Linked DNA regions of Spirosoma aureum. The protein of the gene in region 2 binds, or shares a complex with, the protein of the main gene of each other region. Links are inferred from orthologs where the notes say so. Each region holds a gene or a part of one and is shown on either strand. Other genes may lie near its edges. The genes, in order: tsaB, tsaD and tsaE.

Region 1 (4,955 bases), 990 kb from region 2 along the record:
CGGCCGTCTGACTGACGCAATAATACGATCTCTGTTTTCCAGTTATACGATAACTCTCCTTCCAGTGTAACTTTATTAAAGAGTGTCATCTGCCCCTTATGCCAAACGGAGGCTGGTAAGGCCGACGATTTGGAAGGCGAAAAGAAAACTATAATTAGTACTATTTTGCTAAATAGATATACGTTTTTCATAACCGACTATTGTTTGTTGGATAAGACACCTATTGAGGCATACATCGATCTGAGGTAGGATAATGTATTGACTCTTTAGGCAAGTTAACAAACAGATAGATGCCTGCTTAGTAGCGAAAAAATTATCCTATTGGCTTGATTTTGATTATGTTAAGATTGAATAGAATTGATAAGGGAAAAATGGACTGCTATTGGATTATTTTCTTTTTAGCTTAAAATGAATCGTGTATGAACATTTATTTTATGGCTATCGATTTTTTGTAATTATTTTATTGACTTGGAATAATGCAAAAAAGCACCCCATATAAAGGTGCCTTTTTTGCATTATTTATCGAAATTTTAGTAAAGCTTTATTCGAAAATAGGAAATATTAGTAAGGTAAGAAAGAGAATGACCTTTGTCTTGTTAGAGGCTAACTGACTCGGAGTGGGACTCTAATAGAACTTGGGTTACGTGGCCAGCACGAACTTTCAATTGGTTATATTGAGTAATGAGCAGTAAGCGGGCAAGGGTAGAGCCCATATCCATGTGCAGCGTCTCGGAATAGTGACTAAGCTCATCCGAAAATTCGGTTTTCATGCGGGGCCACAACGATTGAGCGAAGTCGTCCAGATTCGTTATTTTGTCGCCTTCAAAAATATAGTACGTGAAGTTATCAAGCCGTTTGATCGTCTGATCATCCACGCCGAAAGCACTTGGGTTACCGATTTTAATCGGATCATGAGCATGACGCAACCGGCGATAGATCATCATTGGTCCAATCCCGAATTCCTCCAGAAACAGAACCCTCTTGAACGACTGCTTTAAGGGATAATCGACGGCTATAAACTTACGCAGAACGTTAAACTGCGTATCAAAATACTTGAATTCCTTAACTTGAAAAGCTGAGAAAGCCTTTATCGTATTTCCTTCCTGAAACTGGACAATTTCTGCCTTCCAATTATAACTTAGATCACCTGTCAGAACGGTACCATTAGCCAGTGATAATTCGCCACGATTCCACAGCGTTTTAGCCATTGCCTTGCCTCCCACAAAGCTTAACCAAAGAATTGTTAATAATATCCCCTTTTTCATAATCACTCGTCGTCATGACCCGGATAATATTGCCGAATCTGACCGTTGGTGAACGGGAAATTGGAGGTATAGGAAGCGATTTACTAGCAATAGTTATTCAATGGTACTAATTGATTATTTTTTTGTATTTTTTAAATTATATTAAATTTGCCTCTACTCTTAAAAACTGCTTAATTTAGAGGTAAATAACTGGATATTAGAAGGATATTTTGTTGTTTAGTAAAGTTGTAGAACGGCGTACCGTACATAATTTTTTTTGACAAAAATCGACAGGCCAGCACATAAAGCCACAAATAACCTATGCCAACGGCATCTGCCGTTGAGTAAATTCAATACATAAAATAGTTGCTTATTTGATTGAATCCGTCACAGTTTCGCCAATCAGGCGCACACCATCCAGCGTAAGAGATGGAATAATTTCGGCGAAGGCATCCCGTAGTGACGGAATCCGGCCCGATAATCCGCCAGTAGCAACGGCCATACAGTCGCCATTAAGCTCGATCCGAATGCGATCAAGTAGCGAGCGAACAAGGCCTTCATAACCTAACACCACACCCGCCTGAATGGCATGCGTCGTGCTGGTGCCCAATGCCGATGAGGGTACTTCGATTGGGACTTCCGGTAGTTGAGCCGTATTGGCAAATAAAGACCGAATGGCGGTTTTGAGACCCGGAGCAATGGCAACCCCAATGATCTTTCCCTCACCTGAAACAGTCGTGAAGGTCAGTGCTGTGCCAAAATCGACCACAACACAATTCTGGTGATAGCGCGTATAGGCAGCCAGCGCGTTGGCTACTAAATCGGCTCCTATTTCGTGGGGTCTTAAAATCTCAAGGGGGAGTAGGGGATATACGCCCGGACCAACCACAATGGGCTCTAACCCAAATAGCTCGGCTAGCATAGTTCTGATTGTTGGCGTTAAATCGGGAACTACGCTACTAAGAACGGTGGTCTCAATAGAACTCAGCAGTACATTGGCTTCCAAGAGCCATAAGCGGAGTCGTGCTTCATAGGAAGCCGCTGATTCATCGCGTCGGGCGGGAGTTCGCCAGATGTTTTGCCAGCCAGTTTGATTGTAAAGTCCGAAAACGGCGTCGGTATTACCAACATCAACGATAATCTGCACGAGAGCGGAATGGGGACGGTTGCCGGGGCGAAATAAGGAGAAAAACGTCAGATTCCCACAAAATTGACCTCAATCATGAATTAACTTCAGGTTATCAAAAGAATACCTGGTTTAAAGAATGGCCTTTTTCGGCTTATTTGTCATAAAATCTTTCAAATAAAAAGGTTCGAAAGTGACAACATCCTCGAACTGCCGAGCCTCAAAGGCACCCGTCGCTAGTTTGCCGATTGTCCGGGCGGAGGGAATAATTAGCTGCTCCGGGAAAATGGCAGCAGGAGTATGGGCAAGTACTGCCCGGCATTTTTCGGCTCCATCGCCAAAAAACACAACCGTATTTTTTGCCAGCCAGTCGCTGAATGATTGTTCATCGATAATCTGTGCCGAAGTCGGGCTTACTTCCTGACCAGAGGCCTCAAACAACGCACAGTAAACCTCCATTCGACGAGCATCGATCATGGGACAGAGAAGGTAGTTCGCCGGATAATGCGCCCGAATCTGTTCGGTCATGCCGGCTAGTGTATTTATGGCCAGAAGCGGTTTGTCAAGCGCAAAGCAAAGGCCCTTGGCGGTTGAAATGCCAATTCGCAAGCCTGTATAGGATCCCGGCCCTTTAGCAACGGCAATGGCATCTAGTTGGCTAAGTGTAAAACCGCTGTGCTGCACGACATTGTCAAGTAGCGTCGTGAGCATAGCGGCCGACGTACGTTCCGTAAATAGCTCGTAACAGCCTACTAGTGTACCGTCTTTGTGCAGCGCTACCGAACAGGCTGCTGTAGACGTATCAAGCGAGAGAATAAGCATAGCAAAGAATAATGAAGCGTGTAACGTGAAGATTAATACCAATCAGGCTTTGGTCTTCACGTTACACGCTTCATTATTGATGGATTATTATTTGGCTCCTTTTAGTGTCGCTGTATACCGACCCATGTCTTTAAAGAGATCGAGCGCTGCTTTTAGTTCGGGGTCAGTAGCAAAAGATGCTTCTTTAAGACCTTTCTGGAGGTAGTAATGCCCCGCAATTTCCTGCTCCAGTAAGGTCTGGACTTCGGTTTTGAAGGTCATCATATCGGCGTCTTTGCTGTGCGAAACTTTTGTTTTCAGAGCTTTTAACTGATCCTGAATCTGATCGAAATACTTTTCTTTCTTGGCTGATGCTTCCAGCGTACCTAAATCTTTTTCAACCTGCGTCGTATAATCGTACTCTTGATTGCTGGCCCATTTGACAAATTCCTGGTATTCAGCATCAGTCAGGTGAAATTCGCGGGCGGGTTTAATGGTCGGATGCTCATGACGGTATTTTACGGCATAATCGAAAATCAACCCCTTGTTCGTCAGGCTCAGCGCAATGGGCGTTGGTGTCTGGGCTTCAATCACGACATCGGGTAAAACGCCACCACCATCGTATACAACCCGTCCGGCTTTGGTTTTGAATGCCGTTTTGAGCGAATCCGCTATTTTGCCGACACTGCCATCGGGATTGCGGTGGCTGTAATCGATGGCCTGAATGCAACGTCCGCTCGGAATGTAATACTTGGCTGTTGTAATCTTAAGTTTAGTGTTAAACGAAAGCTCACGAGTGGTTTGTACCAGGCCTTTGCCATACGTACGCTGACCGATCAGGACGCCCCGGTCGTAGTCCTGAATGACGCCCGACACAATCTCGGCCGCTGATGCGCTATGGCTGTTTGTAAGCACAACGATCGGAATTTCGAGATCTAAAGGCGGGTTTAGAGCCGTGTAGGTCTTATTCCATTCCGTTACTTTTCCTTTGGTTGTAACAACTTCTGAGTCTTTCGGAATAAAGATATTGCAGATGTCGATGGCCATGTTCAGCAACCCACCCGGATTTTCACGAACGTCGAGAACGAGCTTTTTCATTCCCTTTCCCTTCAATTCCTGGAAAGCAGTACGAACTTCGCGCGAAGCCGTTGCCGTAAAATCCTTGAGATCTATATAGCCAACGTCCTCTGAGATCATGCCGTAGTAAGGCACATTGGTCATTTTCACGACGTCGCGGCTAACGGTCAGGTCAAGCGGACCTTTTTGTCCGTAGCGTTGAACTGTCAGTTTAACGTTCGTATTTGTCTGACCTTTAAGGAGCTTACCAGTATCGGTATCTTTGCGGGTTTTTATATCCACGCCATCGATCTTCAGAATCTCATCACCGATTTGTAGCCCCGATTTTTCGGCCGGAGTTCCTTCATAAACCATGAGCACAATACTCTTATTCTGCCGCTGGCCAATCAAGGCACCAATACCATTATAACGACCCGTGGTCATGGTCATGTAGTCCTCAATTTCGTCTTCGGCAAAGAAGTTTGTATATGGATCGAGCGCCTTCAGCATGGCGTCGATGCTGGTTTTGACCATCCGATTCGGGTTTATCTCATCAACATAATACATGTTCAGTTCTTTGAACAAGGTAGCGTATATGTCGAGGTTGCGTGCGATCTCGAAGAAACGATCGTCGGTTTTCATCGCAACCAGCGATAAACTTCCGGCCAGGGCACCAGCCAGGGCAAGGGATTTCCACTGTTTTTTCATAACCATCGGGCATTAGGAAG
Region 2 (4,879 bases):
ATCGGCAGGTTTCTAAGCCTTGAATCATTTCAAAATTTATGAGGGTGTAGGTCATTCAGATCAGGCTGAATGATGGTAAAACCAATGCTATGTTTGATTGACCACAGTCCATCTGGCATGGTTTATCAGTAAAGTAAATAAAAAGAGCAGATACGTTTTTAGACGCTAAACGGGATAGTGGCGTTTCGACTAATATTTATGTACGAAAGGATAATTTTTGTTAAAACTCAGAATTTAAAACTAAAAATGTGAGCACTGAGGGAATATAATAGTTGAACTTGTTGGGCATACGTTAATTTTCTTCGTACCTCTATAACTGGTGTCTTTACAAAAATTATCAAGGATAGATTGCTCAGGCAAAAGGCTGAATAATGGCATATATCATTGGTAATCAATTGGTTGTGTTGCATAGGTTCGCTCTGCTGGAACATACAGTTAATCAGAGGACTAGTGCCGGGAACCAGAAAACAGCATCACCGAGCCAGCGGTATCGTTCGTTTCTGAGAAAATAAGCGGGATAACGCTGTATGCCATATAATGTCAAACTCATCAGCGCTAACATGATTGCCGACCGTTGGGCAAAGCGATCGTTTGTAACGAAGCATAGGGTCAGACCCGTGGCAATGATGGCAAATGTCAGCCAGCGAAGGAGGGTGTCACTTCGTTCTTCCCCCCATTCTGTGGCCAGCGAGAATTCGCGTTTGCCAGACTGTTCGCGCTTTTCCATGATGGCGAACAGCAGCAGGTTTTGAAACGCAATACCGAGAAACATCAGAAATTCGGCAATTTCGATCCCACTGACACGTGGGCGCTGAACCCATACACTGCCCCACACACCCGCCGAATAGAGTATAGCCACCAAGGGCTCTTTCAACAACAGCGCCGGGTGTCGTGACGGGAGCCTAAACACTGCACCAATGTAGGCCGCACAAATACCTCCTAAAACAAGGCCGAACTTAATAACACTGCCTGGTAGAAAAAAGGCCAGTATAAACGCCAGTGCAGCTGCTGCCATCACGACCCGCCAGAGCAATGGTGCGTAGTGTCGATGAAATCGATGCCGGGCGGTAGCGGGTCCAGAAGGCTTCCGGATATCCAGGAGCCGGTCGACGGTATAAATAATGAAAACAACCAGAGCCAGAACCAGGGGTGTAGCCCAGTGTATCGGTGTTACATCCGATAGCCGGGCTGCCATACGATTCGACAACACGGCCCCAAATACGACCGGTAAACTCAGGTAATAAGCGTTGCGTAAAGGTGTAAGCAAAGGACTCAATGAACAGGTAACAATAGGCAATAAACTTGGGTAAACCCCATAGGTTTTGAAACCCTATGTGATTTAGGTAATGGGCAGAGCCAGCCAGGGCTCCTGACGACTTATCACATTAACCAACTGCCCAACGCGAAGCGTACCTAGCGGCCGATCTCCCTTTGAGGCTGCCAGAACGTTCTGACCGAACAGAATTTTGTGATTCCACTGTCGATAGGTAGCCAGTGTTCGGAGAGGTTCTTTACCTTTTTGCCCCGTTGCAGGGTCAATCGTAGTCAGAACACAGCGGGCACAGGGTTTTACGCCATACAGATCAATTCCGTCGATCTGGAAATGATTCCAGGCGTCTTCTTCGTTCGGTAAGCTTCCGGTTACAACAATATTGGGTCGAAACCGGAGCATCTCAAGCACCTGAGGTTGCCCATTCTCATGGACGGGTAAGCGTCGATTAAGTTCGTCGAGCGAGGCTTCACCAATGAGCAGATACGGATAGCCATCGGCAAAGCTAACCGCATCATCTTGGCGGGCGTATTTCAGATCAACGGCCCGGTAGGTGGTATCGGGCATAAAAACCAGTCGGCTTGGTACGCCCAGTGCCGCCGTGAACCACTGATCAGCCTGGTCGCTGACCGTAACCGCCGGTACATCGTGGCTATCCCAGATGGTAACCAACATCGTCTCCCGTGATTCTGGCAAATCGGTCGATTCGTCTGGCACGACCAGCGGCAGTTCCAGCACATCGCCGGGGCGGTGGCGATGCCAGACGCGTAACCGAGCGCCATCAATGGCTACGTCGATCAGGGCCATCTGCTGATTGGCGCGTTGGGTCATAAACTGTCCATCGGGCGAAACCAACATAAAACGCCGATCGTATTGAAGGCCTTTTGCTTCAATGACCGCTTCGTTTACAGAAATACCCCCGAGTGATTTTATGGGATAAATGTGGAGTTCGGAAATTGTGACCATGTTCGGAATTGTTGCCTTAAAAACTCATTCTTGGCAGGGGACTTACAGTCTGCGCCGTAAAATCTCCCTGTTCATATTTGAACTGAGCGGCCATGGCAATCATAGCAGCATTGTCGGTACAGTACTCAAAGCGCGGGATAAAAACGTTCCAGTTCTGTTCATTCCCAAGCTGGGTGAGTGCCGAACGCAAACCGCTGTTGGCTGATACTCCTCCCGCAATGGCAATGTCGTGAATCCCGGTTTCGCGGACCGCCCGCTTCAGTTTCGACAGTAACATCTGCACCAGTGTATGTTGGATACTGGCACAAATATCGGCTAGATTTTCCGCGATGAAATCAGGATTTTTCTTGACGTTATCGCGGAGAAAGTACAAAATAGCCGTTTTTATACCACTGAATGAAAAATCCAGACCGGGCATTTCACCCATTGGGAACTTGTAGGCCAGTGGATTACCGGCTTTCGCATATTTGTCGATCAAAGGACCGCCAGGGTAGGGGAGGTTAAGCAATTTAGCCGACTTATCGAAGGCTTCACCAACGGCATCGTCCTGAGTTTGGCCAATAACCTCCATAGTGAGCGGGCTATTGATGCGCACGAGTTGCGTGTGCCCGCCACTGACCGTCAGACACAGGAAGGGAAAGCCCGGTTTCGGACGGGCAATGCCTTCGTGCTGGTCGTCGATGAAATGGGCCAGAACATGAGCCTGCATGTGGTTAACCTCAATGAGCGGAATGTTTAATCCCAGCGCCAGGGCTTTGGCAAAGGATGCACCAACCAGTAATGACCCTAATAAACCAGGTCCTCTCGTGAACGCAATGGCCGACAGCTCCGTTTTGGCTATATTTGCATCAATTAAAGCCCGTTCGACTACGGGGAGAATATGCTGCTGGTGGGCTCGCGAGGCCAGTTCGGGTACAACACCCCCGTATTGTTCGTGAATCAACTGCGTAGCAATGATGTTGGATCTCAACTGTCCGTTGGCTAAAACAGCCGCCGATGTTTCGTCGCAGGAGGATTCAATAGCTAAAATATTCACCGTACAAAACTAATGGATAATGATTCTTGTAGAATATATAATGGAAGTTGCTACTAAACCGTTCCCTCTCTTAGTTGTCAGAGGTAGGAGTATTTTCCAATAATCATTGTACATTAGGCATTTCCGGCCCGAATGCGTCAATTCTTCGCCATATTCCTTAAAACACTGCTCTACCTGCTGCTCACGGTGATCGGCTTGCTGCTAGGCGCTGTGCTGGGTCTGCAAATTCCGGCAGTGCAGACCAGGGTTGTGAGCGAATTGGCTACACGTTTCTCTAAAACACTTCAGTTTCCTGTTGATATTCAGGGTGTTTCGATCAAATGGTTCGATTCGATCACACTCACCGGCGTTCGTATTCGCGATCGTGAAGGGCGGCCCATGATTCGGGTTGGGCGACTCGATGCAGATTATGATCTGCAAAATCTCATCGATTCGTCGGCGCACAACATTCACCTCGACGAAATTGTGTTGTATCGGCCTGATGTCCGGATGATCAAAAATCCGAAAACCGGTGATACCAATCTAGACGAATTTATTGCCCGGATCGAAGAACTGACGTCTGATCCTGCCAAACCCAGTGTTCCGAACCAGAATGTTCCGTTCACGGTCAGTCACATACACCTGGTTGAGGGAGCCTATACGCTCGAAGATCCGCGTGAACCGTTTATGCGAAATCATAAACGATTCGACTACAACCACTTTACGCTGAAAAACCTGACGGCAGAGGTTAGTAATTTTTTAATATTGGGCGATACGATTGCGCTCGACATTAAAGGACTGTCCGGCGTTGACCGGGATTCGCGCTTGTTAATTCGGCAGTTGGATACCCGTTTTCTGTACTGCAATACAAAAATGGAGCTGGCCAGATTGCGCGCTCATATCGGTAACTCGATCATTCGTAACAGCCTGACATTCTTCTATGATCGGCCATCGGCATTCAGTGATTTCAACAGCCGTGTGCTTATGCAGGCCCATTTTCGCGATAGCGAAGTGCAGTCAAAAGATCTGGGTTTCTTTTCGGATTACCTGCGGGAGCTCAACGAAACCTGGTATCTGAGCGGCATTTTTACGGGTACGGTCAATGAGTTTCGGTTGAGTCATACCGATCTGCGTTTTGGACCCGGCGGCCGCAGTCGACTCGCCGGCGATATTGCCTGGAAAGGGCTGCCAGATATGGACCGGACAACGGTCGATTTTGCCTTTACGCCTTCACTGGTTAATATGGCCGATATTCGCCAATATTATCCGGACACGTCGTTCAATCACACGATTCAAAAGCTGGGCACCGTTGGCTTTGACGCCAAGTTTGTCGGTGCATTCGATAATTTCAAGACCAAAGGCACCTTCCGGACGAGCATTGGCACCGTAACGGGCGATCTGGCCCTGAAACTAGCCGACAATTCGGATCAGACTACCTACACGGCCACGCTGAAAAGTGAGAATCTGGAACTCGGTCAGTTGATCGACCAGCCAGACCAATTCGGTAAACTCGACGGAGAAGGTCGTATTATCGGACATGGAACAGATTTGGAACGGGCCAGTATCGACATTGATGGCCGACTGGAGCGGCTGGGCTGGCAGGGATACGATTATCACAATGTGGTGGC
Region 3 (4,751 bases), 610 kb from region 2 along the record:
ACATTTTTTATCGGCTTTTTTTAGCGGGGGGATTTCTCGAAAAAGTATTATTAGCCGACATGGAATTTGCCGATGATCAGCGCTCATTATTGTGTGTTGATCATAAAACTTAGCGGGAGGCCCAGGAACAGAACAGGATGCTTCGAACGGTACCCAATCTGACAAAAATAAAGCCAGGTCTCCTGAAGGCCTGGCTTTGTTAGGATGGATTAAAAAACGCTATTAGTCTTCGGGATAAGGGATATAAACAAAGCCGGCAAAATCGCCATGTACGACAAATAAACAGCAATATTCATCCGGTTGCTTGTAATTCTCTTTCCACAAATCCAGCGATTCTGCACCAATCAGGGCACGTTGGATGAACTCGTCCAGAAACGATGCTTTATAGTTCCATTGATTGTCGAGCTCAGTGGCCCCAATCAATAACTGACCTACCGGAACATCACGGCGTGATGCGACAAAAATCGGAAATTCCGAGAAGCCACGTTTCCTGATCTGGTACGAAGCCTCTTTCAACTGATCGGCTACTTTGATGAAATCCGACGATATCACACCCATCAACTCTTTGTTGACATCATACGAATTGGCATCGTCGAGTAGGGTATTTTCGTTGCTATGGTTAATCATGTTAAAAAGTTTTCACCGGGTCGCCGGTGCGGTTTTCAGTTTCAGTACTGTCGCGCCAGTAAGGCTTACCTCCTACAGATGCCTATAAACTGAAGACGTTGTAAAACTTAAAATCGGGCTGCCAGCAACAGGTCCAAATCCTTGAAGCGCATGTTGAACTTCCGGGCGATGTAGGCGTTGGTGAGCGTTCCCTTATGAGCATAAACACCTTTCATGAACCAACGGTTCGCATACATCATCTGCTCAATACCACCCGTAGTACCAGTTTCAAGCAGAAAAGGTAAAAAGATGTTACTGAGGGCCATGCTGGCCGTGTAGGCGACGCGTGCTGCAATATTGGGTACACAGTAGTGGATGACACCCATGTGCTTAAATGTGGGGTGTTTATGGGTCGTCATTCGTGAGGTTTCGAAGTTGCCGCCCTGATCGATTGACACGTCGATGATCACAGAACCCGGTTTCATGCGGCTAATCATCTCCTCGGTTACAACAATCGGACTTAGGCCATCTTCTGCCCGCATGGCACCAATGACCACATCTGCGCGCTGAATGGCTTCCGCTAGTGTGTCGGAGTCGATAATAGACGTGTAGACGTGTTGGCCAACGGAATATTTGAGCCGCTGAAGCTTGTACAGATGCTTGTCGAACACCTTCACGTCGGACCCCATACCCAGGGCCGTCCGGACAGCATATTCGGTAACGGTTCCGGCTCCGAGCATCACTACTTTGGTGGGAGGTACTCCCGTAATGCCACCCAGAATAATGCCCCGCCCATTATCGGCGTTGCTCAGGTATTCACCGGCAATCAACATGACGGTACTGCCTGCAATCTCGCTCATCGAGCGGATAATAAGCATATTGCCGGCCTGATCTTCAATGTATTCATACCCGAACGCTGTCAGGTTTTTGTTGTTGATTTTTTCGAAATAACCCCGGTCGTGAGCAGGTAAATTCAGGGCTGAAATAACCGTACTGCCTGATTTTATGTGGTCGAACTCCGACTCGACGAGTGGTTCAACTTTTAAAATCAGATTGGCCTCATATACTTCCTGGGGTGATTGCGCAACTTGTGCTCCGGCTTCACTGTATTCCGTATCCGAGAATTTGGCTTTTTCGCCAGCTCCTTTTTCAACGATTACATTGTGGCCGTTACGGACCAGAATGGCCACGGCTTCGGGCGTGAGTGCGATACGGTTCTCCTGAAGTGATACTTCTTTCGGCAGACCGATAAGTAAACCGTTCCGACTGGTCTTTACGGCCATCGGAGCTTCTTTGGGATATAAGGCTGTTTGCTTAGCCAATTCCTCGAATCCAGTCACTTGCTAATCGTTTTCAGTTTTCGGTAGATAGAAACATGAATAGGTACAAGCCTACCCTTCGAAAACTAGTCAACTGATAAAGTTTCCACCGTTCGGCGGCCGACATGATCGGCTGAAAGATGGATCTGATAGTAGGTGGCAGGCCACAGCGATTCGATGCGTTCCGGCCACTCAATGAAACAATAATCACCTGAATCAAAATACTCTTCGATACCAATGTCCAGCGCTTCGGCTTCATTGCGGAGTCGGTAGCAATCGAAGTGATAGACCGACCTGCCTTCGTGCGTTGTATACTCGTTAACAATCGAAAAGGTTGGACTTTGTACCATACTGACGACACCTAATGCCCGGCAAAGTGCTTTAATCAGTGTTGTTTTACCAGCACCCATCTCGCCTTCAAACAGCCATACCGAATACTTTCGTCCTTCGGCCAGTAATTGATGAGCAACCGTATCTAATTCGTCGAGTCGATGAAAGTGTAACGTCATAATCCGGCATTGATCTGGATTAGTCAATTTAGCCCAAGTCAGTTAGGGTCGAGTCAATACGAAATGAATCAACCCGTATCCAGAAACTAACAGCCTGCAAAGATACAGATTTTTAGGAGGTCCACTCTTTTCGCATTGGTTTACTTAATAGCTTCTTAGCTTCCGGGTCGTTTCAGGGGTTAGTGATGCATCTCAACACTATTTCTGGAGCCCTTGACCCCCCATTGCCAGAAAGCTGTTTAAGCAATGTCCGATGATTGGGCTGGGCGGATAAAAATTTCCATAAACCGGGATTCTAGCGACAAAAAAAGTGGGCAGCCGAACACCTTTATTTGTTCACTGCCCACTGGTGCTGCTTATATGAAATTAATAGCCAGGATTCTGTTTTAGTGTTTCCTTGCCACTAATCTTACTATTCAAAATCTCCTGCAATGGAATCGGGTAATATTCGTGCTTTCCTTTTGAGAAGGAGGCTCCGTTAAAATACGTGCGTAATCTGGCCTCTTTCGCCATATACGCATTCAGAGTCTGATCAGCTATACCCCAGCGCACGAGATCAAAGAAGCGGTGACCTTCCATGCCAAATTCCAGTCTATGCTCGAACCGTACGGCCGTGCGGGCTGCGGCTTTATCGGCCCAGGGGGTCGTATACTGGCTAATGACATAATTAGCCGCTGGCTTACCGTCATCCAGTTTCACAAAACCATCGGGATTAGCAGCCCGTTTCCGGATCACGTTGACGTATTCCCTGGCTTTTTCGAGGCTTCCTACTTCAATTTCACACTCAGCCAGCCAGAGGTATACGTGCGATAAACGGATCATCCGGTAATTATTGGCGTTCAGACGCGAATTGCTGGCGAAGGTGTTCGTGCCGACATCTGTCTTATAGAATAAGTGCTTTTTGCCTTCATAAGGGCCGCCATTGCCCTGGTCGCGTACCCACGACTTTCCAGGCATTATTCCCCAATCGAGAAATGGAATGCCGCGTCGGCCAACTGTCCAGTCCAGACGTGGGTCAAGTGTACCCGCGTAAGGTGTGAACGGCTGTGTCGACTCAATGCCCTGATCGCTTATTACATCCGAATCATTGAACGTTGCGGGCATTGGCAAGCCATTGGCGTCGGTTTTGAACGCATTGACCAGGTTCTGTGCGGGCTGGAAAAAGCCACAGCAGGTGGTCGGACCGGCATACGGGTAGTTCAGCACAGCTCCATTGTTGCCGTTTTCACCTGTACCGTCATTAACCGAATACTGAATCTCAAAAATTGACTCCGAATTATTATTCGTTACCGTCTTGAAATTATCATGGTACCTGTCCATCAGCTTGTACTTCCCGCTGGCAAGAACGGCTTCCAGCAACGGTTTGGCCTCTGCCCATTTCTGCTGAAAAACATAGGCTTTAGCCAACAAGGCTGCGGCAGCCCATTTGGTTACCCGACCTTTCTGCGACTGTACTTCGGGCAGATTGTCGTAAGCAAATTTCAGATCATCAACAATATTGGGCCATATGTCTTTGTCATTAGGCACTTTCGTACTGTTCAGATCGAGCGGATTATAGATTTTTTCATCGATGTAGGGTACCATGTTGAACATTTTTTTCGCTTCAAAATGGTAATGACCCCGCAGACAGCGTGCCTGGGCAATCGCCTGGGTCTTCTCGTCATTGCTCATGTCGGTTGCTTTGGCAACGGCCTGGATCACATCATTCGAGCGGGCTACACCATCGTATACAACCCGCCACTTACCCCGGAAGTAGGTGTTGTCGGGCTGAATGTTTTTGTATTCGATGTAGCCTGCTTCCGGCTGATCGCCTGAGGTAGATCCTTTGTAAGCATCATCAGCAGCTATACTGCCATAAACCCAGTTGTCGGCCGAGCTATGGTACGATGTTCCGCCGGAACCCCAACCGTCCAGTAACGAGTAGGCTCCCGTAAGCAGATAGCCGACGCCAACACGGTTATAAAAGTTTTCGGCACCTAGTACAGCCTTGGGTTGTACGTCAAGGAAAGACTCTTTACAGCCTGTAACAAAGCCAATTGTTAACAGACAGGCTAATACAGTTATTTTTTTCATGATGTAAGATCAGATTAAGTCAAGGGATTAGAACGCCAGATTTAGGCCCACAAGCAGGGTTTTGGCAACCGGATAAGCCGCTTCATCCACACCAATGTGCCGGTCGTTGCCGGTACCTCCTGAATCACGCAGGTTGATTTCAGGGTCCAGCCCCGTGTACTTAGTTGCCGTCAGCAGATTCTGACCTTGTACATAAATAGTCGCATTGCTTACCCCTAACCGGCTCATCAACGTGCGGGGCAGG

What was found.
Region 1: the proteins of tsaD (region 2) and tsaB are in contact, whole or in part, in a solved structure (PDB 4WQ4), measured with the Escherichia coli proteins. The link is inferred for Spirosoma aureum from one-to-one orthologs.
Region 3: the proteins of tsaD (region 2) and tsaE are in contact, whole or in part, in a crystal structure (PDB 6N9A), measured with the Thermotoga maritima proteins. The link is inferred for Spirosoma aureum from one-to-one orthologs. Residues at the interface, in WP_004082750.1 of Thermotoga maritima: Cys10, Asp11, Arg49, His50, Leu82, Gly84, Gly135, Gly136, Glu154, Thr155, Leu156, Asp157, Asp158, Ser159, Glu162, Asp165, Lys166, Arg169, Leu170, Tyr175, Lys213, Thr214, Leu217, Tyr218, Gln221, Arg222, Asn324; in WP_004082108.1 of Thermotoga maritima: Leu37, Gly38, Lys46, Lys57, Val59, Lys60, Ser61, Thr63, Phe64, Thr65, Leu66, Met67, Val69, Pro71, Tyr82, Arg83, Leu84, Asp86, Asp88, Phe89, Asp93, Ile128, Asp130, Glu131, Arg134.

The regions. Positions count from the first base shown.
Region 1 is NZ_CP050063.1:1,337,251-1,342,205, forward strand. Bases 1,348-4,335 are described here. They hold tsaB (tRNA (adenosine(37)-N6)-threonylcarbamoyltransferase complex dimerization subunit type 1 TsaB), read right to left. Parts: upstream 3,193-4,335; coding sequence 2,503-3,192; downstream 1,348-2,502. Other genes in these bases: G8759_RS05455 (type III pantothenate kinase), read right to left, coding at 1,615-2,391; G8759_RS05465 (S41 family peptidase), read right to left, coding at 3,280-4,335. Outside these bases: G8759_RS05445 (hypothetical protein), read right to left, coding at 1-191; G8759_RS05450 (hypothetical protein), read right to left, coding at 597-1,265; more of G8759_RS05465, read right to left, coding at 4,336-4,935. UniProt on the Escherichia coli protein: Required for the formation of a threonylcarbamoyl group on adenosine at position 37 (t(6)A37) in tRNAs that read codons beginning with adenine.
Region 2 is NZ_CP050063.1:2,326,682-2,331,560, forward strand. What follows is about bases 1,263-4,174. They hold tsaD (tRNA (adenosine(37)-N6)-threonylcarbamoyltransferase complex transferase subunit TsaD), read right to left. Parts: upstream 3,273-4,174; coding sequence 2,253-3,272; downstream 1,263-2,252. Other genes in these bases: G8759_RS09310 (hypothetical protein), read right to left, coding at 1,263-1,267; G8759_RS09315 (MOSC domain-containing protein), read right to left, coding at 1,340-2,236; G8759_RS09325 (translocation/assembly module TamB domain-containing protein), read left to right, coding at 3,405-4,174. In the rest of the region: more of G8759_RS09310, read right to left, coding at 440-1,262; more of G8759_RS09325, read left to right, coding at 4,175-4,879.
Region 3 is NZ_CP050063.1:1,713,282-1,718,032, forward strand. What follows is about bases 724-3,507. They hold tsaE (tRNA (adenosine(37)-N6)-threonylcarbamoyltransferase complex ATPase subunit type 1 TsaE), read right to left. Parts: upstream 2,435-3,507; coding sequence 2,012-2,434; downstream 724-2,011. Other genes in these bases: G8759_RS06925 (alanine dehydrogenase), read right to left, coding at 735-1,946; G8759_RS06935 (RagB/SusD family nutrient uptake outer membrane protein), read right to left, coding at 2,801-3,507. In the rest of the region: G8759_RS06920 (hypothetical protein), read right to left, coding at 223-627; more of G8759_RS06935, read right to left, coding at 3,508-4,507; G8759_RS06940 (SusC/RagA family TonB-linked outer membrane protein), read right to left, coding at 4,535-4,751. UniProt on the Escherichia coli protein: Required for the formation of a threonylcarbamoyl group on adenosine at position 37 (t(6)A37) in tRNAs that read codons beginning with adenine.